Regions from separate parts of the Pantoea sp. S-LA4 genome, predicted to be linked through region 3. Evidence: predicted binding sites of a transcription regulator. Region 3 holds the regulator's gene; each other region holds the start of a gene.
The links. The regulator LexA, encoded in region 3, represses DNA repair genes until DNA is damaged. The targets are predictions, from matches to a motif close to TNCTGTATGTACATACAGNA.
Positions count from the first base shown of each region.

Region 1: the regulator LexA is predicted to act here: its motif matches at 973-992, upstream of ACX3P5_RS07610 (metal-dependent hydrolase).
Region 2: the regulator LexA is predicted to act here: its motif matches at 1,474-1,493, upstream of dinG (ATP-dependent DNA helicase DinG).

Region 1 covers NZ_JBTLRC010000002.1:1,450,168-1,453,285, forward strand. The annotation lists gene ACX3P5_RS07605 (L-cystine transporter) at 1-207, opposite strand, end outside; gene ACX3P5_RS07610 (metal-dependent hydrolase) at 360-950, opposite strand; gene kduD (2-dehydro-3-deoxy-D-gluconate 5-dehydrogenase KduD) at 1,094-1,855, opposite strand; gene kduI (5-dehydro-4-deoxy-D-glucuronate isomerase) at 1,872-2,708, opposite strand; gene hxpB (hexitol phosphatase HxpB) at 2,882-3,118, opposite strand, start outside.
Region 2 covers NZ_JBTLRC010000002.1:1,005,243-1,008,360, forward strand. The annotation lists gene ACX3P5_RS05585 (MerR family transcriptional regulator) at 1-166, opposite strand, end outside; gene ACX3P5_RS05590 (XRE family transcriptional regulator) at 317-880, shown strand; gene ACX3P5_RS05595 (GNAT family N-acetyltransferase) at 877-1,395, shown strand; gene dinG (ATP-dependent DNA helicase DinG) at 1,521-3,118, shown strand, end outside.
Region 3 covers NZ_JBTLRC010000002.1:37,735-40,852, reverse strand. The annotation lists gene dinF (MATE family efflux transporter DinF) at 1-677, opposite strand, end outside; gene lexA (transcriptional repressor LexA) at 779-1,393, opposite strand; gene ACX3P5_RS01075 (diacylglycerol kinase) at 1,500-1,868, opposite strand; gene plsB (glycerol-3-phosphate 1-O-acyltransferase PlsB) at 1,997-3,118, shown strand, end outside.

The sequences.
Region 1 (3,118 bases), 1.4 Mb from region 3:
ACCGACGATGTTAAACCAGCTGATGGAAGTTTTAACCACCGCGCTGTTTTCACCGTAAATCAGCTGCAGCACCAGGCCAAACAGCACGCCGATCACCAGACCGGTCAGCACTTTCTTTGACAGGCTCCAGTTGTTGCGGCTAAAGCGCGAGAGCAACACCAGCAGCACCACAAAGGCGACGAGGTTAAGCGTTAAGGGAAGGTCCATACTGAAACTCCAGAGTAATGCGGCTTTCCGCGTCGGGAAAACCGCATAATGTTAATCACGAATTAAGACTGCGGGAATGTTAGCAGCAGGAGAGGGTGCAGACCTTATATCCAAATGGAATGCTTTATAACTTATTGCCTGAATTTGTTGGTTTAATGCGCAGTCTGGCTGGAAATGAGCCGGCCAACACCGTTTTGCAGGGTATCGAACAGCTGAGCCGGCCAGCCGTTTGCACCAAACGAAGGCATACCCACCGGGAACCACAGCGCATAGCCGACCAGTCCGAGGCATAGCGCTCGCTCAAGCTGGTTACCTTTCTGACTTTTCAGAATAGGGAGACGGAAGCGCCAGCGGCAGGGCCACAATAATGGGACGCCCGCCGGCGTCAGCATATCGGCGACAATATGACTGAGATAACCCAGCGTCAGCCCCTGTAACACATCGGCCGGAATCGGGGACTCTTTGGGCAGATTGATCTGGAACAGCCACAGCCCGGCGGCGACCGCCAGCAAACTGTGGGTAAAGCCGCGATGACCAAAGGCGCGCGCAATCGGATGAGAGAGCCAGCGCAGCCGCTGTCCCAGCACCGACTTCGGGTGATCGATGTCGGGTAACAGGCAGGTCAGCAAGGCTGATGGAACGAGATGCCACCAGTCTGCCTGCGCCAGCACTGGCGTAAGTTCAGCACGTTTGGCAAATATGGCGCTCGCAATGGCGAAAATGATATGGCCCTCGGCCGTCATGATGGAACCTGGCTGCAAAGAAAACTGTCGATGCATCCAGTATAGGGATTTATCCAGTGAATGAGAACATGTGACGCTGTAACGAAGCGTTAATAATTACGCATTAAAGGCGGACAAGCATCGCGCATTGCCCGCCAGATTGATCAGCGTGCCAGCCAGCCGCCATCTACCGCCAGCGTATAGCCATTAACATAGTCAGACGCGGCGGACGCGAGGAACACCACCGGCCCCATCATGTCATCCGGCACGCCCCAGCGACCTGCCGGAATACGGCCAAGTATCTCTTCGCTGCGTGCCTCGTCGCTGCGTAACTGTTCGGTGTTATTGGTCGCCATGTAGCCGGGCGCAATGGCGTTAACGTTAATGCCATGCTTCGCCCACTCGTTGGCCATCAGACGGGTCAGCCCCATCACGGCACTTTTTGACGCGGTGTAAGACGGAACGCGAATCCCGCCCTGGAAGGAGAGCATCGACGCGATGTTAATGATCTTGCCGCCGTTACCCTGGGCAATAAACTGCCGGGCAACCTGCTGTGACAGAAAGAACAGACTTTTGCTGTTGAGATTCATCACATCATCCCAGTCCTGTTCGCTGAAATTGAGTGCATCCTCGCGTCGGATAATCCCGGCGTTATTCACCAGAATGTCGATTTTACCGGCTGCGGCCAGCGCCTGCTCAACCACTGAGCCGACCACCTCCGTTTTCATCAGATCCGCCTGTATCGGCCAGAAACGGCGGCCCAGCGCTTCTACTTTGCTTTGGGTCTCGTCCGGACCGTCGCGGTTAACGCCGACAATGTCGCATCCCGCCTGCGCCAGGCCCAGCGCCATACCTTGTCCTAAACCGGTGTTACAGCCGGTCACCAGCGCCACTTTACCTTCCAGGCTAAACGCATTCAGTACCATGATATTTCTCCTCTGCTCAGCGCAGTTCGCTGATTTTGACGTGGTCCATGTCATCAAAGACCTGATTTTCGCCCACCATGCCCCAGATAAAGGTGTAGCGCTGCGTACCAACACCCGCATGGATTGACCAGCTGGGCGAGATCACCGCCTGCTCGTTATGCACCAGCAGATGACGGGTTTGCTGCGGCTCGCCCATCATGTGGAATACCGCGCTCTCCTCGCTCATGTCGAAATAGAAATAAACCTCCATGCGGCGTTCATGGGTGTGACACGGCATGGTGTTCCACAGGCTGCCTTCCTCCAGTTTGGTTAAGCCCATAGTGAGCTGACAGGTGGGAAGGACATCCGGCACGATAAATTTATTGATGGTGCGGCGGTTAGAGGTGGCGGGATCGCCGAGCGTGGCGGTAGCCGCTTCCTGTAAGGTGATTTTTTTATCCGGGAAGGTCGCGTGTGCCGGGGCGCTGTTGTAGTAGAACTTCGCTGGCTGCGCCGGGTTCAGGCTGCTGAATACTAAATTACGCGCGCCTTTGCCGACATAGAGCGCCTCTTCATGGCCGATTTCCCAGCGCTTGCCATCCACTTCCACCAGGCCTGGCCCGCCAATGTTGATCATGCCCAGTTCGCGGCGCTCAAGGAAATAGCTGACCCCCAGCTGTTTGCCCATCTCATCGCCAATGGTGACCGGGTTATTCACCGGCATCACGCCACCGATAATGATGCGATCGATATGGCTGTAGGTCAGGGTGTAGTTATCGGCAGTAAAAATCTTCTCAATCAGAAACTGGCGACGCAGCGCGTCAGTGTCCAGCTGTCTGGCGTGATCACTGTGAATGCTTTGACGAACGTCCATCTCAGGCCTCTCTGCAGATCAGGTTAAGCATGCCCCGGAACAGGGACTGTTCGGGCATCTTAGGCAGAGTGGGATATGAATTCAATAAAAATGAAACGTTGTTTTATTTATTTGCGGAGTAGATCAATAGCCGGTGATGGCGTTGAAACTGCCCGCCTGATGGCGGGCAGTGATTAGCCTTGTAAATCAGCCAGCGTGAGACGGGTCAGATCGTCCAGTCTGACATCGGCTAGCGACCAGCGCGGATCGTTACGATGCTCCGCGGCAGGCACCACAATTGAACGCATCCGTGCTGCCTTGGTGGCAATCATGCCATTGAAGGAGTCCTCCAGCGTGACGCAGTTCAGCGGATCGATCGCCAGACTGCTGGCCGCGTTGAGATAGACCTGAGGATGCGGTTTGCTGTAGGG
Region 2 (3,118 bases), 970 kb from region 3:
AGCGCATGATCTCTTCAATACGCTGAACATCTTCTTCATCAAACTGACGATGCCCACCTTCGGTCCGTTGCGGCTTCAGTAAGCCATAACGTCTTTGCCAGGCGCGCAATGTCACTGGGTTTATGCCACAGCGCTCGGCGACGTCACCGATACTGTATAGGGTCATAAATTCCTCTTTATACTGATCTGAGTGGAATTACCATAACGAAGCAAACTAAGTTGTACAATACATTTTTGAATGTACAACTTGACCGCTGCGCCTTTTCTCAGCTATATCTCATATAAGAGAAATTATTCCCAATTATGAGAAGGTACTATGTCGGACCTGAACACCGAACAACGCCTGGCAGCGCGACTCGCGGAATTACGTCTGCAACGTGGCTGGTCGCTGGATGAGCTTGCAATCGCTACCGGGATCAGCCGTGCCTCATTATCACGCATTGAGCGAAGCGAGACCAGCCCCACTGCCGCATTGCTTAATCGCCTGTGTGTAGCCTACGGATTAACGATGTCGCGCCTGCTGAGTGAAGTGGAGGAGGATGCGAAGCTGCTGATCCCGTATGAGCAGCAGCCGGTATGGAGTGATGAAGCCAGTGGATTCCACCGGCGAAATGTGTCACCGCCTGTTACTCATTTTAGATGCGAATTGGTGGAGGGCAAATTACGGCCCGGTGCGCGTATCGATTATGACGCCCCGCCGATACAGAGTATGGAGCAGCACATCTGGCTACGTGAAGGCGGCCTGACCGTCAGCATGGCAAACCAGCAGTGGACCTTACGTCCGGGCGACTGTTTACGCTTTCACCTGACTGGCAAATCGGCCTTTGAAGCGCACCTGACCGAGGGCGCGCGCTATTTACTGGTGGTGGCAAAACCATGATCGACTATCAGATGCTCAGCGCGACACAGGCGCAGCAGCGCTTATCCGAACTTTGTGACGTGCTGCAGGGCTGCGTCGCGCAGGGGGCCAGCGTCGGATTTATTGATGCTGCCGATCAGCAGGCGATCCTGCGTTTCTGGCAGAATCGGATCTACAGCCTGGCAAGCGGCAATGACGAACTGTGGGTGGCGTGTCAGCACGGCGCGATCGTGGCGACGGTGATGATTAACAACAGCGCAATGCCCAACGGCCGTCATCGGGCGGAGATCAGCAAACTGCTGGTCCACCCGCGGGCGCGCCGCCAGGGGATTGCCCGTCAGCTGATGCAGCAGGCGGAACAGCGGGCGCGGCAGATGGGGAAAACGCTGCTGGTGCTGGATACGCGCAGCGGCGATGTCGCCAGCGATCTCTACCGTTCGCTCGACTGGCAGGTCGCCGGCTCGATACCCTTTTATGCCGAATCCACCACCGGCGAGCTGGATGCGACGACCTACATGTTTAAAGTGCTGAGCTGATCCGGCACCGAATACAATAAGAGACGGGATTTGGAACCGCAGACGAAAAAATCTGCCTGAAAGCTGACGTCGTCAGCATACTGTGTAAAAATACAGGCAATTTTTATGGTGTGGTAACAAACAAAATGGCCCTGACAGCAGCAGTAAAAAGCCAGATAGCGCAGTGGTATAAAGCGCTGCAGCAGCAGGTGCCCGATTTCATTCCGCGCGCCGCCCAGCGGCAGATGATTGCCGAAGTGGCAAAATGTCTGGCGGGCGATGATGCGCGCCATCTGGCGGTGGAAGCGCCAACCGGCGTGGGAAAAACCCTCTCTTATCTGATCCCCGGTATTGCAGCCAGCCGCGCTCAGGAAAAACGGCTGGTGATCAGCACCGCCAACGTCGCACTGCAGGATCAAATCTTCACCAAAGATCTGCCGCTGCTGAAAAAAATCATTCCCGATCTCACTTTTACCGCCGCCTTTGGTCGCGGCCGCTATGTCTGTCCGCGCAATCTGGCGGCGCTGGCGGCTGACGACGATCAGCAGGGCGATCTGCTGCTCTACCTGGATGATGACGCCATCAGCAGCACCAAAGAGGAGCAGACGCAGTGCGGCCGGTTGCAGAAAGCGCTGGACCGCTATCAGTGGGACGGCCTGCGCGATCACAGCGAGGAGAACGTCAGCGACAGCCTGTGGCAGCGGCTCTCCACCGACAAAGCCAGCTGCCTCGGCGCTCACTGCCGCTGGTATCGCGAATGCCCGTTTTTTGTGGCGCGGCGTGAAATCGAGCAGGTCGATGTGGTGGTAGCCAATCATGCGCTGGTGATGGCGGCGATGGAAAACGAATCGGTGCTGCCGCCGGCGAAGAATCTGATGCTGGTGCTGGATGAAGGCCATCATCTGCCGGAAGTGGCGCGGGACGCGCTGGAGATGAGCGCCGATATCACCCCAGGCTGGAGCAGCCTGCAGCTGGATCTGTTCATCAAGCTGGTAGAGAGCATCATGACTCAGATGCGGCCAAAATCGCCGCCGCCGCTGGCCAATCCGGAGCGGCTGAAAGCGCACTGCGAGGAGCTGCGTGAGCTGCTGACCATCATCAGCCAGGCGCTCAATCCGCTGTTGCCGCCGCACAATCAGCCGGGCGAATACCGCTTTGTACTGGGTGCGTTGCCGCAGGAGCTGCTGGACCTGTGCGCCCGGCTGTTCAAACTCAGCGATGCGCTGCGGGGCCTGAGCGAAGGCCTGATTAACGCCCTGAGCGAGCAGACCGGCAAGGTTGATGTGGTGCGGCTGCACCGTAATCTGCTGCAGCTGAACCGTCAATTCGGCTGGTTTGAATCGGTCAGTAAGCTATGGCGACTGGCGGCAATGGAGAAAGCCTCCGGCGCACCTGTGTCGAAATGGATCACCCGCGAACTGCGCGAAGGTCAGGCGCACCTGCTGTTTCACTGCGCCGGGATTCGCGTCAGCGATCAGCTGGAGAAAATGCTGTGGCGGAAGATTCCGCATGTGGTGGTTACCTCCGCCACGCTGCGCTCGCTCAACAGTTTTAATCGCCTGCAGGAGATGTCGGGGCTGAATGAAAAAGCGGGCGACCGTTTTGTAGCGCTCGACTCGCCGTTCAACCACGTTGAACAGGGCAAGCTGGTGATCCCGCAAATGCGTTACGAACCGCTGATGACCCACGAAGCGGAGCACATCGCTGAGATGGCGGGCTTCTTCCGCCAGCAGATGAGCCTGAA
Region 3 (3,118 bases):
CTCTGCTTCAGTATTGCCGTAGTGATGCCGCGCAGTTTCAACACCCGCCAGACCATTACCGCACCGACGGCCAGCGTGATGTACTCTGCCAGTGCGGTCGCGGTTGCCGCTCCCGCCACGCCCCAGTGCAGCCCCATCACCAGCCACAGATCGAGCACAATATTGACCAGATTACCGACCACCAGCAGGATGACCGGTGCCCGCGCATACTGCACACCGAGCAGCCAGCCAAGGATCACCAGGTTTGCCAGCGTGGCAGGCGCACTCAGCCAGCGGATCTGAATAAACAGCGTCGCCTGTTGCAGAACCTTGGGATCGCCGCCAATCAGAGAGGTCGCCAGGCGGGTGATGGGGGTACGCAGACAGATGAACAGCACGCCAGCCAGCAGCGCAATGATTAAAGGCTGGGTCAGCGCGCGTGCCAGTGCCGTTTTATCGCCCGCGCCGAATGCCTGCGCCGTCAGGCCAGTGGTACTCATTCGCAGGAACAGCAACAGCATGAAGAGGAAACTGGTGACTGTCGTCCCGACCGCCACCCCGCCAAGATAGACCGGGCTGTCGAGATGACCAATGACAGCGGTATCGACCACACCCAGTAAGGGTACGGTGATGTTAGAAAGGATCATCGGCAGCGCGAGCCGCCAGAGTTTTTTGTCGGTAGCCGTTAAAAAACGCATTCGCAGTTCCGTGCTCAGCGCTGCAGAGAGGGGAGCTGCAGCGACAAAATTAGGGCCGACAGAATAGCATCAGACGCTACGAATGCGCGGTTATATCAGGCTCAGAGCCACTCGCCGTTGCGAACCACACCCACCGCCAGACCTTCAACGGTCAGTGACTGCGCGCGCGTATCGACGACGATCGGATCAAAGTCGCTGTTTTCCGGCAGGAGATGCACGATAGCGCCCTGCTTTTTCCAGCGTTTCACCGTCACTTCATCATCAATGCGGGCCACGACAACCTGGCCGTTACGGACATCCTGGGTTTTATGCACCGCGAGCAGGTCGCCATCCATAATCCCGATATCTTTCATCGACATTCCGCTGACGCGCAGCAGGAAGTCGGCAGAGGGTTTGAACAGGCCCGGATCGACTTTGTAATGAGTTTCGATATGTTCCTGCGCCATGATCGGCTCACCGGCAGCGACCCGGCCAATTAACGGCAGACCTTCAGAGGCCTCTTCTTCCATTAACAGACGGATACCGCGCGAGGCGCCAGAGACAATCTCAATCACCCCTTTACGTGCCAGCGCTTTAAGATGCTCTTCTGCCGCATTCGGCGAGCGGAAACCCAGCTGCGCGGCAATTTCTGCACGCGTAGGCGGCATGCCCGTTTGAGTAATATGGTCGCGAATCAGGTCATAGACCTGCTGCTGCCTGCTGGTTAATGCTTTCATCCCGCCCCCTGGTTGTTTATACAGTCGCTGTGAGTATATACAGGTATTGGCGAAATGGAAACCGATTCTCAGGCAAAAACGCGCCAGATGGCGCGTTGTGGAAGGGTTATCGCAAATGTGTCCAGAGCAGCGCGATCCAGACAAACAGTGCCAGTAAGATACTGATCAGCACCGCTGCCGAGCCCATATCTTTTGCCCGACCGGCTAACGGATGGCGCTCCTGACCGATACGATCCACAACCGCCTCGATGGCGCTATTGAGGATTTCAACGATGACTACCAGCACCACAGCGCCGATCATCAGGATGCGCGAGACGATATCGACATCCAGCCAGCAGGCCACAATAATGGCGACCAGCGCGGCCAGCGCTTCCTGCCGAAAAGCCGCTTCATGCTGCCAGGCGGCACGCAGGCCCTGCCATGAGTAACCTGCGGCTTTCACAATTCTTACAAGACCGGTGGCATTATTTGCCATATTGGTGGAACCCTTTCATCGGATTGACGTCAATGTCTGGGCTGCGTGCAATTGGCACCACCACAGATCTTCGCTGCGCTTTCTGGTATGCTTGCGGCGCTTTGCTAACAAGAGGCTTCATGTTGTCTATGTCAGGTTGGCGTAAACTTTATTACAAATTACTGAATTTACCACTGTCGTTTTTGGTAAAGAGTAAGGCCATTCCGGCCGATCCCGTTTCTGAACATGGTCTGGACCCGACCCGGCCCATTATGTACGTTCTGCCTTACGATTCGAAGGCCGACTTACTGACTTTACGTGCGCAGTGCCTGCGGCATCATCTGCCCGACCCGCTCTCTCCGCTGGAGATTGATGGTTCACTGCTGCCGCGCCACGTTTTTATCCACGATGGCCCGCGCGTCTTCCCCTATTTTGTGCCCAGCGTCGAATCGGTGAAGATTTTTCACGATTATCTCGACCTGCATCGCAATAACCCCAAACTGGATATCCAGATGCTGCCGGTGACGGTGATGTTTGGTCGTGCGCCAGGCCGTGAGGTTCAGGGCGAAGATGCACCGCACCTGCGGGTACTGAACGGCGTGCAAAAGTTCTTTGCGGTGATCTGGCACGGACGCGACAGTTTTGTCCGTTTCTCGCCGACCGTTTCGCTGCGCCGCATGGCGACCGAGCACGGCACCGACAAATCGATCGCCCAGAAACTGGCCCGGGTGGCGCGCATTCACTTTGCCCGTCAGCGTCTGGCGGCGGTTGGCCCGCGTTTACCGGCACGTCAGGATCTGTTTAATCGCCTGTTGCAGTCCAAAGCGATTGAAAAAGCCGTCGAAGATGAAGCCCGCAGCAAAAAAATCTCCCATGAAAAAGCGCAGCAGAATGCGGTTGAGATGATGGAAGAGATTGCGGCGAACTTCTCCTATGAAGCGATCCGCGTGACGGATCGCGTGATGGGCTGGCTCTGGAGCCGTCTCTATCAGGGCATCAACGTTAACGGCGGCGAAAAAGTGCGTCAGCTGGCGCAGGATGGACATGAAATCGTCTACGTGCCGTGCCATCGCAGCCACATGGATTACCTGCTGCTCTCTTACGTGCTCTATCATCAGGGACTGGTGCCGCCGCACATTGCCGCCGGTATCAACCTCAACTTCTGGCCAGCCGGACCGATCTTCCGTCGTCTGGGCGCGTTCTTTATTCGTCGTACCTTTAAAGGCAACAAGCTGTATGCCACGGTGTTCCGTGAGTATCTCGGCGAGTTG